Linked DNA regions of Chloroflexus aurantiacus J-10-fl. The protein of the gene in region 1 interacts with the protein of each later gene in a pairwise test. Links are inferred from orthologs where the notes say so. Each region holds a gene or a part of one and is shown on either strand. Other genes may lie near its edges.

Region 1 (5,460 bases):
TGACCGAGTACCGGCGGTTGCAAAGATTTACATTCTAGTATAGTACCACGAGAAACGACACCGGTCACGGACGACGGGTCAGCAAGACCCCGCTGACGATCAGCAAGCCACCAATACCCTGCACCCATGTCGGCTGTTCACCGATGAGCGGCCAGGCAATAAGGGTTGCTACGAGCGGAATGGCGCAGCCGTAGATCGCCGTGCGTGCACTGCCGGCCACACGCACACTGTTATTCCAAAGGACATAGGCCAGCACCAGTGCCAGTAACGTCGAATATGCCAGTGCAAGCCACGCTTGCAGGCTCACCTGATCCCAGACAACTGTTGACCAATCCGGCAGGCTAATCAAGATCATGCCCGGCACACCGGTTACCATCGTCCAGGTTGTGATAGCCAGTGGAGATAGACCCTGACCGAGAGTACGGACGCCGAGGGTGTACATCATCCAGCAGAATGCAGCACCGAGCATCAGTAGATCACCCAGCAATCCCTGACCACCGAGACTCAGACCACGTTCGGCCACCACCAACGCCACCCCGCTAATCGCCAGCGCAATCCCAACTGCCATAACGCGACGGATCCGCTCAATACCGAGCAACGCTGCCGCCAAAGCAACCAGCGCCGGCGTTGTAGCAATAATCAGCGAACCGTTCGCTGCCGTGGTCATGGTCAAACTATACGTGAAGAGCGCCTGATAGATTGTATTGCCGACCACACCAATCCAGGTCAACTTCCAGAACGTGCGCCGATCAGGGAGTGCTCGCTTCCCTTCACGCCAAAACATAAAGCCCACTAAAAGCACACTCGCACTCGTAAAGCGTAACGTCGCAAACACCAGCGGGGGGATTTCGGTTAACGCAGCCTTCACAATGCTAAAATTAGCACCCCAGATCAACACGACAAGTAACATTGTCAGATCGGTTGGGGTCAAACCGGCAAACAAAACCGGCTGTTCAACGCGGGTGGTAGTAGTTGTCATACATCCTCGGCTTCCAGAGATGCAGCTTACGTGGGTAAGGTACCACAAATATATCTGTCATGACCAGCATCTCCAGACGGATATTTGGCTTGTCAAAGGAGTGAGGATGCAAGTAATTCCCTCTTTCATCCCACCATCTGGAAACCTTGCCGCAAACCTCACGCTGTCGTAGAATGGCAGAAGTAACTGATTGAAGCCTACGGGCAAGGAACACACATCATATGGCTATTCGACGTATTTTGCGGATTGATGATGCTGAGGATCGCAAGATCCTCAAGATGCAATGTCGCCCGGTCAAGTTGCCAGATCGCAATCTCAAGCAACTGGTGGCCGACATGTTTGAAACCATGCGCGCTGCTCACGGAGTCGGGCTGGCCGCGCCCCAAATTGGCATTCCCATCCAGCTTTGTATTATTGAAATCCCTGCCGAATATGAGGAGCGTGCCGACGGCAGTGTGGTTGAAGTGGCACCAGCCGAACCATACGTGTTGATTAACCCGCGCATTGTCAAGATGAGCGGGGAAGAGGTCATGCGCGACGAAGGGTGTCTCAGTCTGCCCGGCTGGTACGGGATGGTGCCGCGTCAGACCTGGGTAACAGTTGAGTTTCAGGATTTGAACGGCAAACACCATCGCTTGCGCCGCGCCGGTGATCTATTGGGCTGGGCCATTCAGCACGAAGTTGATCATCTCAACGGGATTCTCTTCACGGAACGGATCCGTGATCTCAGCACGTTGCGCGATATTACGAAGGAGCGTGACGCACAACCGGTTGACCAGGCTCCGTAGCCATGGTAGTGCGTCACGTGACATCTGGCCTGATCTGAACCGGTATGCAAACACCTGATCTGGTACAGGCTGCACTCTTCTTTGCTGCCCAGGCTCACAATGGCCAGGTGCGCCCTGGCAGTACCTGGCCGTACCTCGTGCATCTATGCGACGTTGCCCTGGAAGTGGCGACAACGCTGATGATTGAGCCAGGGCACGACACAACGCTGGCGCTTTGTTGTGCGCTTTTGCACGATGTGCTTGAGGATACTGATACTGACGAGGCGCAGTTGTCTCAGCTCTTCGGTTCGGCAATCACGGCAGGAGTGCGGGCGCTTACAAAAGACCTGACTCTCCCCCAGGCCGAACGGATGGCCGACAGCCTGCGCCGTATCAAGCAACAACCGCACGAAGTCTGGCTGGTGAAGCTGGCCGACCGGATCAGTAATCTATCAACACCACCTCCTGACCATTGGTCGGCGGAACGGATCGCTGCGTATCGTGCTGAAGCTGAACTCATTCTCGCCGCCCTCGGTTCGGCCAGTCCACATCTGGCTGCACGACTCCGAAACAGGATTGAACAGTATGGAGCATCCTCCCCAATGCCGGGACGGTGAGAGCCATACAGTTGGAAAGGATGTCGTATGCGGATTGCTGTAGGGAGTGATGAACGGACTTACATGACCGATGCGCTTATCACCGAACTCAAACAGCGTGGTCATGACGTGATCTTGTTTGGACCACTTGCCGGTACATCAGACCCATGGCCCGATGTTGGACGGGCAGTTGGCGAAGCTGTGGCCACCGGGCAGGCCGATCAGGGTATTGTGTGCTGCTACACCGGTACCGGTGTAAGTATCGCCGCCAACAAAGTGCCCGGTATCCGTGCAGCCCTCTGTCACGATGCACAAACGGCAGCAGGAGCGCGAAAATGGAACGATGCGAATGTGCTGGCACTGAGTCTGCGTACCACAACGCCTGAACTGGTGCGCGAAATTCTCGACGCCTGGTTCGCCACCGAATGCCCACCAGAGGAACAGGTCACTATTGACCGGTTGCGCGCCTTCGATAAGCTATAAACCCACTTTGCGCTTCACCCTTGTCCTGAGAACCATGATCAGACAAGTAGCGCCTGTACCTGTGGTATAGTACAAAAGGATGTACGTGACACGAGAAGACCCCGGTTGATGTACCGGGGTTTTTGTATGAATGAGGCAAGTAACGATGGAGCAGATAATGCAAGGCAAGACGGTGATTGTCACCGGTGCTAATTCGGGTATTGGTTACGTTACGGCACGCGAGCTTGCCGCGATGGGAGCGCGCGTGATCATGGTTTGCCGTTCGCAGAGCAAGGGTGAAGCGGCCCGGCAACGGATCATGCAAGAAGCTAAAGGAGCACCAGAACCAGAGCTAGTACTGGCCGATTTTGCCTCACTGGCATCAGTACGCCGTGCTGCCGGTGACATTCTGGAGCGCTGCCCACGGATCGATGTCCTGGTTAACAATGCCGGTCTGTTTGTATCAGAACCCCTGGCCAGCGCCGACGGTTACGAAATGACCTTTGCCGTTAATCATCTGGCACCCTTCCTGCTCACCAACCTGTTGCTCGAACGGATTATCGCCAGTGCGCCGGCCCGTATTATCAACGTTTCTTCTTTCGCGCATGTCGCCGGCAGAATCGCAATCCCACAGATCGCTTCTCCCCAGCGCCCCAACATTGCCCAGGCTTACAGTGACTCCAAGCTGTGCAACATTCTGTTCACAAACGAACTGGCCCGTCGCTTGCAGGGCAGTGGGGTGACTGCAAACAGCCTGCACCCCGGCGCAGTCGCTACCAATTTTGCCGCCGACTCCCGTGGCCTGTTTGCCTTCTTCTTCCGCCTTGCTCGCCCCTTCATGCTCTCGCCGGAACATGGAGCAGCGACCTCGATTTACCTGGCTTCATCACCAGAAGTTGCTGAGATCAGTGGGCAGTATTTTGTGCGCAAGAAGCCTGTCAAACCATCAGCCGCAGCGCAAGGTGCAGCCCTGGCGAAGAGGTTATGGGAGTTTAGCGAACAACTGGTGCGCGAGAAGGTAGCAGCCTGATGGGATCGCATTAGACCGCACGATATTGCGCAGATTACCAGATCGCGGCAATAGCGCACAGAATAACGGGTGGGTGAAGGATTGCCTTCACTCATACGAATGTTGTTCACCTTAGCCCAGACGCCCGACGATCAGGCGATTCAACGACGTTTCAACAATTGGGGCAACGGTACACCCTGCGACCCACGCCTGCCAGTGCGTGCGGCGGATGGGGAAGCGTGGCTTCCCCACGCCAAACGATGCGTCACGGGCAATCCGACCTGAACACCGTATCCACGCCGGCACGTGATACCACGGTGTGTATAGGGGCGATGCTGTTCTCCGTCGTCGCGATCACTGCCAGCGTGATGGGGCACTCACAAGCGATGGCTTTTAGCAAACCAGATTTGATATTACACAGAGCGGCAGTGGTGTATGGATGAGCGTAGGCCACCCGTTTTCGGTACACAGCCTGAAGCGGGAGTTACGCTGTTGTCTGCCTGTTGATGCGATGGTGTCTAATATCGCAGTCTTCCCCCTTACACTCCGCTTGCAAACTGTTTGATATGGAACTATCAACAAAAAGCGTGATGGCTTTGGTAATATGATAGTAATTGTACTGGTCTAAAATGAGTAAAGGATTTTTACCGTGAAGTTCAAAATGTGTGATGATCGAGCAATCGCTTTACGATGTCGTCACTGAACACAGCCAGGCTATATATATTTACAGATGTGGTTGTGCCGAAATTTTATCAGTACGATTTGAACCCGATATACCACGTCACGCCATGCTACAATAAACATCGCAGCGACATCCGTTAAGCCGGAAAGCATCATAGCCTATGCAAAATCAACCCTATAATGTGTTGGTCATCGACGATGACCCTAACGTGCGTGATATTCTAAGTAGCCTGCTCAAACGTGAACGCTGTGTCGTCCGCACCGCAGCATCAGGGCAAATCGGCATTGCGGCTGCCAGGTCCGAGTTACCCGATCTCATCCTGCTTGATGTCATGATGCCCGATCTCGATGGGTTCAGTGTCTGCCGCATGTTGCGTGAAGATCCGCTGACGGCTGAAGTTCCCATTATTATGATTACTGCGCTTGATGATCGGGCTTCGCGGCTGGAAGGGGTAAAAGCCGGGGCTGATGAGTTTTTATCCAAGCCGGTCGAATTGAGCGAGTTGCGCCTGCGGGTGCGCACGATGCAGCGGATCAACCGCTACCGCCGATTAATTGAAGAGCGCGAGCGCGCAGCAGCTCAGGAGCGTCTCCTGACCGAGCAAGCCCGGCAGGCAGCCCAGGCGATTGCCGAAGCGTATGATCAAACGCTGATCGGCTGGTCACGTGCCCTCGATCTCCGGGACAAAGAGACAGAGGGACATTCACAACGAGTCGCTCAACTTACGCTGGCTGTGGCGCAGGCACTCAATATTCCTCCAGAAGAGCAGATCAATATGTGGCGCGGGGCGATGCTCCATGATATTGGCAAAATTGGCGTACCAGACGCCATTTTGCACAAACCAGGACCACTAACCGAAGAAGAATGGGAGATTATGCGTCGCCACACAACCTATGCCTACGAGTTACTCTACCCAATCGCTTACCTGCGCCCCGCCCTGGACATTCCATATTGCCATCATGAAA
Region 2 (7,943 bases), 3.9 Mb from region 1 along the record:
TCGCCCCCCACCACCGATAACGAACCGTCAACCAGAATCCCATGAGCGTGCCTTGCAAAATAAGCAGCGCTCCTCCCATCCACGTTCCCCAGACCGGCACCTTATCAAGGGCCACCAACACGATTGCAAAGGGATAAATGAAAAGGTAGACAGCAAAGAGCGTGACAACAGCACGACGCAAATTCTGTAGTATAGACTGATCGGAAAACATAGAGTAGTATATCCCTGATAAATGGGTCATACCATTCGGTAGCCCCTATAGTTGATTATAGATTCGCTTTCATGGCCTGTCAAAGCCATGGCGTTATATTGAAATCTGACGGTGAAGACAGCGACTAATGAACCGGCCAGAGCCTGAGAATAGCAGAGTCACGGCCAGACAGATAGATTCCAGCGCTAACGTTAGAAGGTCATTGAAAATGAGAATTTGCTTAGTACCTTTTCCACGTGATTGACGGGCAGATACCCGGTACGACGCAAACCCAAAGCACACTCACTGATGAACCCTTATCCGCTTCGCATGCCACGTAATATCACACCTTCATTGATACTAGAACTTATTTCACAAAAGCTGTGCAGTCGTGCTCCCAGATGGTCGCCCAAGCGCATGAACACTTGCCAATCGCTAACGTCAGCTTATTCTGCTGCCAGGCTGCTGGTATGGCAGCGAGGAGGGCTGACGACGATCTCCAGTGCCATCGCACGCTGAATTGGGTGCCTTGCCCGCTCGTCATGCCCGTGTCGCGGCGTTTGGAGTGCGGCAGCATGGCTGCCGCAGCAGCCGCGCTCATGATCAAACGCGTGGCACGCCGTTGACCCTGCTGGTCACGGGGATGCGGTAGGTGCTCGTCGCAATCATAGAGTCGGTCAGGGATGAATGAGATGCCTTCTCATAGCCGTTTTTTGAAATTGATACTACTGATAATCGTTATTCATCAGTCCAATGATGGCATTTGACCCTTTCCGAGGGGTGGGATTCCCACCCGAACGCTTCCATCACCCGTACCACCGTCACCAAATGAGAGCGGAGGAAGGCTGAGGAGCAGGCATCCAGCCTGCTCCACGAGTGGCACACATGTTATATGCCACAACAAAGTATTACCACGGCACAGTTTTACGAGATACGTTCGACAAAGCAACAAACTACTTATGAATTTTCTGCTTTATTCCTCATCCTGAACAGCTATTTCTTGACAAAACTGTTATTGTGTTTAGGTACCATTTGTGCTAAACTGAATTTAGGAGAAAAGTACTATTGTCACCGGCGCCACCTCTCAACTGACAACCTTTGCAACGGCGCAGGGTAGGGGTCAGGGGGTGTCTCATGGTTAACACAAATGGTCATCCGGTGCGGATTCTCCTCGTTGAGGATGATAATAATATCGGGCGGATTATTGAACTGGCAATGCGCAGCATTAATACGCCCTACGAGTTTGAGTCGGTTCTCAGTGCGGAAGAAGCACTCGAACGCTGGGAGGCGCAGCCATTCGACTTGCTAATCAGCGATTACAATCTGCGGGGCATGAATGGTGTGCGATTAGTCAAGACGTTGCGTGAACGAGGCTATTATCCGGCAACCCTCATGGTTACCGCCTACGATTCAGCAGAAGTTCGCGAGGCTGTGAAGGAAGCTGCTATTGATAGCTACATGACCAAGCCCTTCTTTATCGATGAACTGATCGAGAACATTAAGCAACTTCTGCCTGGCAGTAAACAAATGCGAGAACGGATTATTAACGGTTAGTTTCCGTCACCAACTACCTGCAACCTCGCAAAAGGCTCAATAGCGCTCATCGGGGCAACCCTGGCGGTTGCCCCGTTACATCTCAATCCAGCAGTGCAGGTGTCCGGTGAAGCGGCAGCAGACCGGCGGTCTGTTGTTCAGGAGAGGGTAACGCAGATTCAGCCGGTTTATCCGAGGCGGCCATTAAGAGAGCACCCTGCGCCTGTAGCCGTCGTCCCAGCGTAAACAGCTCATTACTCAACGTCAACCGTCCATCTGCCATACGCGCCGCGGTCGTGACCAGTTCAGCCCGTCGAAACTGGGTGAACGGTGTAGGGTTACCGGCCTCAATCTGCTCGATCAATTGCCGGCGTAATGCCTGCAACTCAACCGGCACCTGCTGAGCAGCGATCAGCAATTCGAGCAGCGTTGGTGATAGCCCGGCTGCTAATTGCACTTCAATTGCCGGTAGATCGAACACATCAACTGTGGCGAAGAGAGCCATCGCCACGGTATAGTCTTGATTATCGAGCGTAATTGCGTGCCATTCGCGGCGACACAAAGTGGTGTAGTATTGACGAAAAACGGTGCGATCAAACCGATCCCCTAATAAATCCGTTGCTACGATCAGGGCCGCTTCAGCCCGTGCATCGTCAATCGCTCCGTCAGAACGCCCACGTGGCCCCAGCAAGGTCTTATCGATATCGATTAACACCGCAGTCTGCGCCCACGGAACCCCACGAGCCGTCAACGTGGCTGCCCACTCGTGCACAAGCGCCCAACGGGTCGCTGTTGCCACCACGCCCTCCCAATCGAGCGTCGCCGGTGCAACCGGGCGATCAACACCGATGAAGCCATATGCAGCGACCTCGGCAAGCGCCTGGAGGTGCAGGGTCAAGAGTCGATCATTCTCGGTATCCCCGATCACAACAACGTGTGTCAGCGGTGGCCCATTCCGCAACGCCTGAGCAGCACGTGCCAGTGCCAGAATGACCCGCGCATACGCCGTATCACGCTTCCGCGGCGTTGCATTGGCAGGTAAGCCGAGAAGCGTGCGCAGTGCCGGCAAGCCGGGCAAGCTGGCATCGCAAGGTTGTAAATCGCGATAAATGACGCGATCTTCGGTCAGATCAGCAATCGTTGCCCAGGCACTCATGCCAGCCACCCCTGTGCGTGCATCAATTCGGCATTGAGAATAGAGGCACCGGCGGCGCCACGAATTGTATTGTGACTCAGTGCAATCAGCTTGATATCGAACAATGAGCATGGACGGATGCGGCCCACAACCGTTGCCATACCACGTCCGGCATCGCGATCACGGCGTGGCTGTGGCCGATCCGGCTCGTGGCGCACGATAATCGGTTGCTCTGGTGCGGTAGGCAGCCGCAATTCCTGGGGTAGAGCACGGAAATTACTTAGCACCGTCGCAATCTCTGCCGGATCAGCTTTGCGCTCCAGCTCAATTGAGAGACAGACCAGATGTCCCTCTAACACCGGTACCCGATTGCAATGGGCTGAGGTCGTGAACCCAGCCGGCACAATCGTCTCCCCCTCTAACCGACCGAGCATCTTTTGAGGTTCAATTTCCAGTTTTGGCTCTTCCCCACCGATATAGGGGATGACATTGTCAACCACATCGTAGCTGGGCACACCCGGATAGCCTGCACCAGAGAGAGCCTGCATACTTACCAACAGCATCCGCCGCACGCCAAACGTATCAAGCAGTGGGCGTAAGACCATCGTTGCCGGCGTGGACGTACAGTTAGGATTGGTCACAATCGCCCCTGACCAACCACGGCGCCGGCGCTGTACCGGAATCAGGGCCAGATGATCGGGATTCACTTCAGGAATAATCAGAGGTACATCCGGCTCCATGCGATGATTCGAAGCATTGGAGCAGACAATATGCCCGGCTGCTGCCAGACGCTGTTCAATCGGGCCGGCGACCGTGCTGGGGAGAGCAGAAAAGACGAGCTGAGCCGGTAGATCGGCATCGGCATCGAGCACGGTGAGATTGGCGACGGCTGCCGGCATCGGGGTGTCGAGTACCCATCGGCACACTTCGTGATATTTCTTCCCTGCACTGCGCTCGCTACCGGTCAATGCAACAACCTGAAACAATGGATGTCCTTCGAGTAATTGAATAAAGCGCTGGCCCACTGCACCGGTGGCACCAAGCACTGCAACCGGAATTGTTGCCATCTGTAACCTCCTGGCGATAGCACATTGTCACCCCACATTATACCCGCTTCTGAACAGTTGCATACACAACAAAATCTGTTGTAATTTGCTCACCAAAGTTGTGAAAAAAGTCGGCAAAGGTATGGCATTTTACCAAACGATGATGTATAATTTCCGTGATACCTGAAACATTTTTCATTTTTGCCCCGTTTCATGCTCCTCCCACGACGCAGGAGTCGTTCGTCAGGTAGTGTAATACGTGATCATTGTCGATCACAAAGGAGGGAGCAGCACTATGATCGACCCACTCGTCCAACGCTTGCTAGAGCAGGTGCTCGACACACCAACCAAGCTGCACATGCTCCTGATGTTCCATGAGCATCCACGCTGTGAATTGACCGCAGCCGCAATTGCCGAGCGGCTCTTCCGTGATATTTGGAGTGTAGAGCAGGCGCTTGAAGACCTGACTGCTGCCGGCTTCCTGTCAGTAGCCCAGGTCACAGGTGGTCAACCCGTGTATCGATACACACCGCCGCCGGAATGGCACGAGGCAATTCGGCGTCTTGTCCGTAGTTACAATGATCCTATCGAGCGTGATATGATTCAGCGTACCATTCGTGATCTGTCAGTTTATGCTTCATTTCGACGCAGTGAGCTGGAACGGTTTGAGTTTGTCTGACAGCACAGCAGGGGCAGTTCATACATCCCTCTGCACCCCTTCCTGAATGGGAATGCAGAGCTGAGCAAATTCTGGTTTGACCATAGCTTTGCCCAGCCACACGTTGGACGGTAACACTATTCACATCCGACAGATGAAGAAAACAGTTCAACACCTCTTACCGATAAGGTAAAGGTGTTGTTCTTATCTGCATTCCCATACGACATATTGTCTCCAGCGATCAGCAGAGGATGAGGCATAGTCTGTAACCTACGGCCCGTAAGGAAACTGACCCGTCCCGCTCACCAGTTCACCTGGCGAATTACTGCTCCGTGATAGCGTCGTAAACTGTACCGTCTCGGTCAGTACATTACCGTAGATGTCAGTTATGCGTAGGGTAAAGGGGCCGAGTTCGCCATTGGCACACTGACACTGTCTGATGAAATAGTTGTATGTGGTTCGGTTCAGTTGTACCCATTGTCCCTGGGGTGTACGATATTCCATGCGGGCAATCGGATTACGATGATGGCGAACCTGAAATGCCAGCCACCACGGATTACTGCCATCCTTAAGATGAAATTGCACCGGCCCGCTAAGTGGTGGACTGATCACACGCCAGGTGATCGGAACTCTTCCCCAGGCGCGTGGGGCAATGCGATCAAAGGCTTCGGGGCTGAGATCGAGATGGTTTTGCCCACAACCGGGGTTGTCCGGGCACATATCAACAATCCGTACCACGACACTACCTTGCGGCCCGAAGACCTCAACATACGCACCGCAGTAATCGGCATTTCCGTAATTGAGGTAGCTGATCGCGGCAACCATCTTATCGCCTGGAATGGGATCAAATAGACAACTCCCGCTGCCATCGGCTTCGAGATAGAAGGTAGCTTCACCGCTCAGCAGTGGATTTTGGGCCGGACGTACCACTAAAGGCAGATGAACACGATACGGAGGTTGGGTAAAGACTGGGTTGGCAATAAGCCAGAAAAACCCTGTCAGGCAGATTACGAGAGCGATCTGTAACCTTCCGGCAGACCATTGCATGCAGAACCTCTTTCAACCCCTCCCATGACCAGTGTGCTGAGGAGCATCGGATAGAAGTCACCGTCTACCGCAGAGACAAAACCATGCTTCGTCTCTGCGGGTTGGCTACCTCTTCACGTGTCAGTTTAGTCAGCACTCGCTACCAGTTGCTCTAACCGATCAACATACGAAGCCATTACGGCAAAGGTACGTTCAACCGGTTCAGGGGAAGCCAGATCAACACCAGCCCGCCGTAAAATATCGAGCGGGAAGCGCGAGCCACCGGCTTTCAAAAACTCGTTGATGTAACGCTCGGCAGCTCCAGCCTCGCCGGCAATAATCGGTGCAGCCAGCGCATGCGCACCGGCAATGCCGGTTGCGTACTGGTAGACGTAGAAATTGGCGTACAAATGGGTTGAGAATTGGGCCCAGGTATTCCCGACCCGTGCTCGATCAACGACTACCTCGGTACCGTAGCCCTCGGCGAAGAGATCGGCCATCAGGTCGTTAAAGATGGTAGCAGTCAAGGGTTGACCACGTTCGGCGCGCTGATGGATCGCCAGCTCAAAGCGTGCCAGCGTCGGCATGATGAAGAAGTAACGGTGAAAATTGGACATGGCCTCTTCGATAATGGCAATTTGCGCATTACGGTCAGTTAAAGTCTTGAAGAGATAATCACGCACCAGTGCCTGATTGAAGTTTGAAGCAACTTCAGCCAGAAAGAGGCCGTAATTTGTGTAGATCACGGGCTGAGTGCGTCGGGTATAGTACGAATGCATCGAATGGCCTAATTCGTGGGCCAGGGTACTGAGACCGAAGATGTCATCGTTGTACGACATCATGATAAACGGGTGAGTGCCGGGCGCACCCGTCGAGAAGGCACCGGCCCGCTTACCACGATTTGGGTAGACATCGACCCAGCGCTGTTCACGCAGACCACGCCGCATAATCTGGACGTATTCCTGCCCCAGTGGCGCCATACCCTCGCAGATCCAATCGACGGCCTGCTCGTAGGGCACAACCAGCGGTGTCGCCAGGGGAGCTTTGGTATCGTAGACGTGTAACTCATCAACCCCCAGCGCTGCCCGTCGGACTCGCCAGTAGCGGTGCCAGATCGGCAAATGACGCTCGAAGGTCGCAATCAGGTTATGGAAGACTTCGAGCGGAATAAAATTCGGTTTCAAGGCAGCTTCCAGAGCCGAAGCGTAACGACGAGCACGGGCAATGAAAACATTCTGCTTCACCCCGGCAGCCAGACACTGGGCCATCGTATTTTCAACCGCAATGTGGGCATCGGCATAGCCTTCCCAGGCATTCTTGCGGAGTGTACGATCTGGATGCGTAATTAATGCGTTGATCGTACCCTGAGTGATTTCGTGGGCTTCCCCATTGCTATCGTATGCCGGTGGGAAACGCAGCTCGGCATTGGCCAATACGCCGTGTACGGCACTGGCGGCAGCGAAGGGATCACGCACCTGTCCCAGCAACTCTTCCACCTCGGCTGAACGAATATGAGCTGCCCGCGCAATCAGACGCTCGAAATAGTGGTAGTAGGTGTTCAGATGCTCATCACGCTCGGCCCACGCCAGCAACTGATCACCACCGATGGCCAGCAACTCCGGTTCACCAAATGCCAGGGCTGCACTGGCGCGTGCCTGCAAACCAATTGCCCGATCACGCATCGCACTTGCTTCGCGGTCATTGGTGTCAACGGTATAGAACATGGTAGCGAACACCGTAATCTGACCAACATTACGCAGGATGTCCTCACTCAGCGCCAGAAACTCGCCAATCACCTGCGGCCCTTCCTGCAGGCGACCGCGAAACTGAGCAGCACTGGCGATCATGGCATCGGTCTCGGTGATTGCCGCTTCCCACGCCTCCTGTGACGGAAAAATGCTGTATGGATCCCACTTGTACTGATCGGGGATTGCGCTACGTTCTTTCACTGTCTGCATAGTCATTGTCCCTTCGATACGATAGCGGTTCGCAGGTATTATACTCTCCCAACGACAAACCGTATTTGCGGTATGGCCGATGGTGCCCGCAGCAACATATCAGCACGGGTAACATACCTTCAGATCACAACTATATACAACTCGCCTCCACTGCATTCGATGCAAGCGACAGCATGACAAAGCCATCCGCACGTCGTTCATCCAGACAGGAGACACACCTCATGCGATGCGGTTCGAATGACAAACGAGTGCCTGGAGGAGACAACATCCTTGCCTGAAAGCCAAAAGTTGTTGGCTCATGTTCAAACTCGGTGCAGTAGAGTACACTCATACGTGCCCTTGCGTCGTAGTAAAACCCAATGATTGACCGGCTGCACCACTTCTGAACATGAGCCAA

Evidence for each region.
Region 2: the proteins of def (region 1) and asd interact in binary tests that used the Escherichia coli proteins (3 or more experiments, as listed by UniProt). The link is inferred for Chloroflexus aurantiacus J-10-fl from one-to-one orthologs.

The regions. Positions count from the first base shown.
Region 1 is NC_010175.1:4,150,343-4,155,802, reverse strand. What follows is about bases 84-2,983. They hold def (peptide deformylase), read left to right. Parts: upstream 84-1,200; coding sequence 1,201-1,767; downstream 1,768-2,983. Other genes in these bases: CAUR_RS16255 (SDR family oxidoreductase), read left to right, coding at 2,983-2,983; CAUR_RS16260 (RpiB/LacA/LacB family sugar-phosphate isomerase), read left to right, coding at 2,391-2,825; CAUR_RS16265 (HD domain-containing protein), read left to right, coding at 1,812-2,363; CAUR_RS16275 (DMT family transporter), read right to left, coding at 84-979. Also shown: more of CAUR_RS16275, read right to left, coding at 65-83; more of CAUR_RS16255, read left to right, coding at 2,984-3,834; CAUR_RS16250 (HD domain-containing phosphohydrolase), read left to right, coding at 4,656-5,460. UniProt on the Escherichia coli protein: Removes the formyl group from the N-terminal Met of newly synthesized proteins. Requires at least a dipeptide for an efficient rate of reaction. N-terminal L-methionine is a prerequisite for activity but the enzyme has broad specificity at other positions.
Region 2 is NC_010175.1:273,843-281,785, forward strand. The notes cover bases 1,901-4,897. They hold asd (aspartate-semialdehyde dehydrogenase), read right to left. Parts: upstream 3,926-4,897; coding sequence 2,876-3,925; downstream 1,901-2,875. Other genes in these bases: CAUR_RS01095 (hypothetical protein), read right to left, coding at 1,901-2,879; CAUR_RS01105 (hypothetical protein), read left to right, coding at 4,200-4,583; CAUR_RS01110 (expansin EXLX1 family cellulose-binding protein), read right to left, coding at 4,833-4,897. Outside these bases: CAUR_RS01085 (carotenoid biosynthesis protein), read right to left, coding at 1-211; CAUR_RS01090 (response regulator), read left to right, coding at 1,325-1,744; more of CAUR_RS01095, read right to left, coding at 1,827-1,900; more of CAUR_RS01110, read right to left, coding at 4,898-5,609; pepF (oligoendopeptidase F), read right to left, coding at 5,735-7,546.